Prosthecomicrobium sp. N25: one gene and its partner. The protein of the gene in region 1 interacts with the protein of each later gene in a pairwise test. Links are inferred from orthologs where the notes say so. Each region holds a gene or a part of one and is shown on either strand. Other genes may lie near its edges.

What was found. The genes of interacting proteins can lie anywhere in the genome.
Region 2: the proteins of WBG79_RS20325 (region 1) and WBG79_RS18410 interact in binary tests that used the Escherichia coli proteins (3 or more experiments, as listed by UniProt). The link is inferred for Prosthecomicrobium sp. N25 from one-to-one orthologs.

What each region holds. Positions count from the first base shown.
Region 1 is NZ_JBBCAT010000003.1:250,891-254,398, reverse strand. The notes cover bases 102-3,092. They hold WBG79_RS20325 (sulfate/molybdate ABC transporter ATP-binding protein), read right to left. Parts: upstream 2,146-3,092; coding sequence 1,057-2,145; downstream 102-1,056. Other genes in these bases: cysT (sulfate ABC transporter permease subunit CysT), read right to left, coding at 3,028-3,092; cysW (sulfate ABC transporter permease subunit CysW), read right to left, coding at 2,157-3,035; WBG79_RS20330 (hypothetical protein), read right to left, coding at 456-971. In the rest of the region: WBG79_RS20335 (LacI family DNA-binding transcriptional regulator), read right to left, coding at 1-54; more of cysT, read right to left, coding at 3,093-3,508. UniProt on the Escherichia coli protein: Part of the ABC transporter complex CysAWTP involved in sulfate/thiosulfate import. Responsible for energy coupling to the transport system.
Region 2 is NZ_JBBCAT010000002.1:765,974-769,489, forward strand. The notes cover bases 404-3,402. They hold WBG79_RS18410 (glutamate-5-semialdehyde dehydrogenase), read left to right. Parts: upstream 404-1,256; coding sequence 1,257-2,549; downstream 2,550-3,402. Other genes in these bases: proB (glutamate 5-kinase), read left to right, coding at 404-1,260; WBG79_RS18415 (nicotinate-nucleotide adenylyltransferase), read left to right, coding at 2,636-3,238; WBG79_RS18420 (hypothetical protein), read right to left, coding at 3,251-3,402. Outside these bases: WBG79_RS18400 (aminotransferase-like domain-containing protein), read left to right, coding at 1-12; more of proB, read left to right, coding at 127-403; more of WBG79_RS18420, read right to left, coding at 3,403-3,516. UniProt on the Escherichia coli protein: Catalyzes the NADPH-dependent reduction of L-glutamate 5-phosphate into L-glutamate 5-semialdehyde and phosphate. The product spontaneously undergoes cyclization to form 1-pyrroline-5-carboxylate.

The DNA.
Region 1 (3,508 bases):
GCGCGCGATGTCGACGATGGTCGCCGGCCGGCGCGGTTCGCGCGGCTTCGCCATGTCGTCTCCTCCCTTGCGTCCGCGCCGCCTTGTGGATCAGCGGCTGCGGTCACGCTCAGGATATTGGAACGTTCCGATGAGTTTGTAAAGGAGAATATAAATGTTGAAATTTCGTTCGTTTTTACAATAGTTTATGCGCACAAGTCGGCGAGTGCGTTGAAATTGGAACGTTCCATCTATAGCGCTGCCTTGAGGTCGGGCTCAAGACGGGCGGGCTCAAGACGGTGCTGCGGGTATCCCCTCCCGGGAGGCCCTCATCTTGCCCCAGGGCTCTGGAGCTGTCCCGGTCGACGCGGCCGGGACCGGGGAGCGGCATCGCCAACGGAGGCTCGGGGGCGGGGCCGGCCGGGCGTCCGGCGGCCGAGGACGGCGGCGATCTTCACCGCCGTCCCGGTTCGGCGTCAGCGGGCGGTCACGCCCGAGAGGATCTTCAGCGGGAGCACAGCCAGACGGGACTGGGTTTCGACGGCGATGCCGAGGCCGTCGAGGGCGGCGCGCTGCTGGGCGAGGATCCAGTCGGTCGGGGAGCCGCAGTCCCGGAGCGTGCGGGCCGAGGTCACCGCCCAGGCCATCTGCCGGGAGAGGATCGCGGACATCTCGTCGGCGACGACGCGGGTGGCGACGGGCAGGCCTCTGACGGCCCCGGACGCGCTGGCCACGGCTTCGTCGGACCCGGTCTCCCGGGCCGCCGTCTCGGCTTCGGCGGCGGTGTGCTCGGCGCGGCTCGTGAAGGCTTCGGAGGCGTCCTCGGCGCGGCTCGTGAACGCATCGGCGGCGTCCTCGCCGGCCTTGCGAGCGTCATCGCCCGCGTTGCGGGCGTACTCCGTCATCGCGATCACGCTCTCGGAGGCCGATGACGAGAGGTCGGCGGCGGTCCCGGTCGGGGCCGTCGTGGGGAATCGTGCCTTGTCGGCCATGCGTGCCTCATATTCCTGCTGTTGCGGTGCAGCAAGAACGCGTTCGGCACTGCAGGGGTTCCCGGGGCCGGCGGGGCGGACCGGGTCAGCGGGCTCCGGCGCCGGCGGCGCGGCGGGGCGCCTGGGCGGCGAAGGACTTGCCGTCGGCGAGGAACAGGCGCCAGCGCTGGGCCCGGAGCCCGATGCGGTCGCCCGCCGCGAGCGGGTGGTCGGCGGAGGTGTCGACCGTGACGGTCAGGTCGCGGCCGACTTCCACCTCGGCGCGGCGGCCGGGCCCGTGGCGGGTGACGCTGCGGACCACACCGGCGAGGCCCTGGCTCGGGGCCCCGACGTCCCAGTGCTGCGGGCGGACGAAGAGGCGGGCGGGGCCGTGGCCGACGACGTCGAGGCCGAGCGGCACGGGGCGGTCGTAGAGCCAGGCCTTGCCCTGGTCGAGGGTGACGGGGAGTTCGCTCGAGTCGCCGATGAACGAGAAGACGAAGGGGCTGGCGGGCGTGTCGTAGACCTCGTCCGGGGTGCCGACCTGCTCGATCCGGCCCTTGTCGAGGACCACGACCCGATCCGCGAGCTCGAGCGCCTCCTCCTGGTCGTGGGTGACGAAGACGGTGGTGTAGCCGGTCTCCTGGTGAATCTCGCGCAGCCACTTCCGGAGCTCCTTCCGGACCTTGGCGTCGAGCGCGCCGAACGGCTCGTCGAGGAGCAGCACCTTCGGGTCGACCGCGAGCGCGCGGGCGAGGGCCACGCGCTGCCGCTGGCCGCCGGAGAGCTGGGCCGGGTAGCGGTTCTCGAGGCCGGTCAGGCGGACGAGGTCGAGCAGGGACATGACGCGCTGGCGGATCTCGGCCTTGGACGGGCGAGCCGCGCGCGGGCGGACGGAGAGGCCGAAGCCGATGTTTTCGGCGACCGTCATGTGCTTGAAGAGGGCGTAGTGCTGGAACACGAAGCCGACGCCGCGCTCGCGCACGGGTGTCGCGGAGGCCTCCTCGTCGCCGAAGAAGATCTGGCCGCGGCTCGGCTGCTCCAGGCCGGCGATCGAGCGCAGGAGCGTCGTCTTGCCGGAGCCCGAGGGGCCGAGCAGCGCGAGCAGTTCGCCGGCGCGGATGTCGAGGTCGACGCCGTGAAGCGCCGGGAAGGTGCCGAAGTCCTTGGCGAGGTCGCGGATCCGGATTTCCATGGTCGTGCCTCTCAATGTCCCCTGGTGCCGCCGGCGAGGTGACCGCCGTAGCGCCATTCCAGGAAGGTCTTCAGGACGAGGGTGACGAGGGCGAGGGCGGCCAGCAGCGACGCCATCGCGAAGGCGGCCACGAACTGGTACTCGTTGTAGAGGATCTCCACGTGTAGCGGCATCGTGTTGGTCAGTCCCCGGACGTGGCCGGAGACGACCGAGACCGCGCCGAATTCGCCCATGGCGCGGGCGTTGCAGAGGAGCACGCCGTAGAGCAGGCCCCACTTGATGTTGGGCAGCGTCACGCGGACGAAGGTCGTCAACCCGGAGGCGCCGAGCGTCATGGCGGCCTCCTCGTCGGCGGTGCCCTGCTCCTGCATCAGCGGGATCAGCTCGCGGGCCACGAACGGGAAGGTGACAAAGATCGTCGCGAGCACCAGGCCCGGAACCGCGAAGATGATCTGGATCCCCTGGCTCTTCAGGAAGGGGCCGAGGTAGCCCTGGGCGCCGAAGAGGAGCACGTAGACGAGGCCCGAGACGACCGGCGAGACCGAGAAGGGCAGGTCGATCAGGGTGATCAGCAGGCTCTTGCCGGGGAAGCGGAACTTGGTGATCGCCCAGGCGGCGGCGATGCCGAAGACGAGGTTGGCCGGCACCGCGATGGCGGCGACGATCAGGGTCAGGCGGATCGCCGCCTGCGCGTCGGGCTCCCGGAAGGCCTCCAGGTAGGCGGCGGTGCCGTTGCGGAACGCCTCCACGAAGACCGCGACGAGCGGCAGGACCAGGAAGAGGGCCAGGAAGCCGAGCGCGACGGCGATCAGCACGGCGCGGGCCGCGAAGCCCTCGCCGGTGGCGGTCGCGGTGGCGGCGGCGGAGCGGGAAAACGCGATATCAGACATCGCCGTAGCGCCTCCGGCTCCAGGCCTGAATCAGGTTGATGACGAGCAGCATGAAGAAGCTCACGAGGAGCATGATGAGCGCGATGCCGGTGGCGCCGCGGTAGTCGAACTCCTCGAGCTTGATGACGATCAGAAGCGGGGCGATCTCCGACACATAGGGCATGTTGCCGGCGATGAAGATGACCGAGCCGTATTCCCCCACGCCGCGCGCGAAGGCGAGGGTGAAGCCGGTCAGGACGGCCGGCAGCAGCGGCGGCAGGAGGACGCGCGTCACCGTCACGAAGCGGGAGGCGCCGAGGGTGGCGGAGGCCTCCTCGATCTCCCGGTCGAGCTCCTGCATGAGGGGCTGGACGGTGCGGACCACGAAGGGCAGGCCGATGAAGGTCAGCGCCACCAGGATGCCGAGGGGCGTGTAGGCGATCTTCAGGCCGAGCGGCTCGAGAAGGGAGCCGACCCAGCCGTTGCCCGCGTAG
Region 2 (3,516 bases), on another replicon or contig:
ATCGGTCAATAGAAAAGATCCTGGCGTTCAAACGGAGCCGACCCCGGTCCACCCACCCGCCGCGGCTCGCCACGCTCGCCCCCTTCCTGTTGCAGCATCGGCCTTTCGCGTCTAATCGAGGGCTCCCTGTCGGAAACCGCCATGCCCAGCCTCGCCCAACACCGCCGTATCGTCGTCAAGATCGGGTCCGCGCTGCTCGTCGAGCGGGCCACCGGCGCTTTGCATCAGGCGTGGCTGGAGAGCCTGGCGGACGACGTGGCGGGGCTGATGCGGGGCGGGGCGGAGGTGATCCTGGTCTCGTCGGGGGCGATCGCGCTCGGGCGGGGGCGGCTGGGGCTGCCGAAGGGGGCGCTGGCGCTGGAGGAGAGCCAGGCGGCGGCGTCGGTCGGGCAGATCGCGCTGGCCAGGGCCTATTCGGAGGTACTCGGGGCGCGCGGCTTCACGGCCGCGCAGGTGCTCCTGACGCTCGAGGACACGGAGAGCCGGCGGCGCTACCTCAACGCGCGCTCGACCCTCGGGGTGCTGATCGAGCGCAAGGCCGTGCCGGTCATCAACGAGAACGACACGGTGGCGACGACCGAGATCCGCTACGGCGACAACGACCGGCTCGCCGCGCGCGTCGCGACCATGATCGGGGCGGACCTCCTGGTGCTTCTTTCCGACATCGACGGGCTCTACACGGCGCCGCCGAACGACGATGCGGACGCGCGGCTGATCCCGGTCGTGGAGCGGATCACCCCGGAGATCGAGGCGATGGCGGGCGGGGCCGGGTCGGAGCTGTCGCGGGGCGGCATGAAGACCAAGGTCGAGGCCGGCAAGATCGCCACGCGGGCGGGCTGCGCCATGATCATCACGCTCGGCAAGCGCATGAACCCGCTGGCGGCCATCGACCGGGGCGCGACCGCGACCTGGTTCCTCGGCGAGGGCAACCCGGTGACGGCGCGCAAGACCTGGATCGCCGGGTCGCTCGACGCACGCGGGTCCGTGCAGGCGGATGCGGGGGCGGTCCGGGCGCTCCGGTCGGGCAAGAGCCTGCTGCCGGCCGGGTGCCGGCGTATCGAGGGGCGCTTCTCGCGCGGCGACACGGTCGTGATCCTCGGGCCGGAGGGCGAGGAGGTCGGCCGGGGGCTTGTCGCCTTCGACGCCGAGGAGGCGAGCCAGATCCTCGGGCGCAAGACCCATGAAATCGAGGCCATCCTGGGCTACAAGGGGCGGGCGGCGATGATCCACCGCGACGACATGGTTCTGAGGGGCGAATGATGGGCGCCGAAGCGCGGGTGATCGAGGGCGGCTCGGTGGATGCCGTCATGCGGGAGATCGGGCTCAGGGCCCGGGCCGCGGCGCGGCGGCTGGCGACCGCCCCGACGGGGGCGAAGAACGCGGCGCTCGCCGCCATGGCGGCGCGGCTCAGGGCCTCGGCCAAGGCGATCCTTTCGGCGAATGCCGAGGACGTGGCGCAGGCGCGGCGCGACGGCATGGCGGCGAGCTTCGTCGACCGGCTCACCCTGACGGAGGCGCGCATCGAGGCGATCGCCAAGGGGGTCGAGGAGATCGCGGCGCTGCCCGATCCGGTCGGGCGCGTGCTGGCGGCCTGGGACCGGCCGAACGGGCTTCATATCGAGCGCGTCGCGACGCCGCTCGGGGTGATCGGCATCATCTACGAGAGCCGGCCCAACGTGACGGCCGACGCGGGGGCGCTGTGCCTTAAGAGCGGCAACGCGGCGATCCTGCGCGGCGGCTCGGATTCCTTCCGCTCGTCCGCGGCGATCGTGGCGGCGCTGCGCGACGGGCTCGCCGCGGCCGGGCTCGATCCGGACGCCATCCAACTCGTGCCGACGCGCGACCGGGCGGCGGTGGGCCTCATGCTGCGCGGGCTCGACGGGGCGGTCGACGTGATCGTGCCGCGCGGCGGCAAGAGCCTCGTGGCGCGGGTGCAGGACGAGGCGCGGGTGCCGGTCTTCGCCCATCTGGAGGGGATCTGCCACGTCTACGTGCACGCGGCGGCGGACCTGGAGATGGCGCGCCGCATCGTGGTCAACGCCAAGATGCGTCGGACGGGGATCTGCGGGGCGGCCGAGACGCTGCTGATCGACAGGGCGGTGGCGGCGAGCCACGGCCCGGCGCTGGTCTCCGCGCTGCAGGCGGCCGGGTGCCTGGTCAAGGGCGACGCGGCGGTCTCGGCGATGGCGCCGGGCGTGGAGCCGGCCACGGAGGCGGACTGGTCGACCGAGTACCTGGACGCCGTGATCTCGGCCAAGGTCGTCGACGGGCTCGAGGCGGCGGTCGACCACATCGAGCGCTACGGCTCCCACCACACCGAGGCGATCGTCACCGACGACGCGGAGGCGGCGGCGCGCTTCATGGCCGGGATCGACAGCGCCATCCTGCTTTGGAACGCCTCGACCCAGTTCGCCGACGGCGGCGAATTCGGCATGGGCGCGGAGATCGGCATCGCGACGGGCAAGATGCATGCGCGCGGCCCGGTCGGGGTCGAGCAGCTCTGCTCCTTCCAGTACCGGGTCACCGGAACGGGCCAGGTCCGGCCGTGACGGCGCCACCCCCGGGGGCCGCCGGGCCCGCCGCGGGCGCGACGAGGGGGCCGGAAGGCCCGGCGCGGGGCGTCGATCCGGCGGACCTGCGGATTCCGCCGGCCTATCCGGGCATGACGATCGGCCTGTTCGGGGGCTCGTTCAACCCGCCGCACCGGGGGCACGCGCATGTGGCCGAGATCGCGCTCGAGCGCCTCGGGCTCGATCGCGTCTGGGTGATGGTGACGCCGGGCAACCCGCTCAAGGAACGGCAGGGCCTGCCGTCGCTCGACCGCCGCATCGCGGCCACCCGGGCGACGATGCCGGATCCGCGGATCGTGGTGACGGGCTTCGAGGCGGCGCTCGGCTCGGCCTATTCCTGGGCGACGGTCCGCCACCTGACCCGCACCCGGCCGGGCGTCCGCTTCGTCTGGGTGATGGGGGCCGACAACCTCGGCACGTTCCACCGATGGCAGAACTGGCGGCGGATCGTCGACGCGGTGCCGATCGCGATCGTGGACCGTCCGGGATCGACGCTCGCCGCGCTGTCGAGCCGGGCCGCGGCCACCATGGTGCGCCATCGCGTCCCGGAGGCGGAGGCCTCCGCCCTCGCCGGGCGGGCGCCGCCGGCCTGGGTCTTCCTGCATGCGCCGAGGGTCCCGCTGTCGTCGACCGGGCTCAGGGCGGCCGGGCGCGGGCTCGCCGACTGACCCGCCCTTTCGTCAGCGCTTCCGGCTGTAGCGCTTGCTCGCCTCGGCGGCGGCCCATTCGGCGCGGGCGGCGCCGTCCGGCGTGATGCCGCGGGTCAGGCAGAACAGGCTGAAGCCGACCGGCTCGTAGCGGATGCGGACGGTCTTGATGCCGCGGCCGGTCATCTCGGCCTCGAAGGCCTGCGCCTCCTGCAGCCACTCGTCGTAGTCCTCGTAGAGGCGGTCCGGATCGGCCATCTCGGCCTTGGCGGCGTCGTAGTCCTCCCGGCGGAACCAGC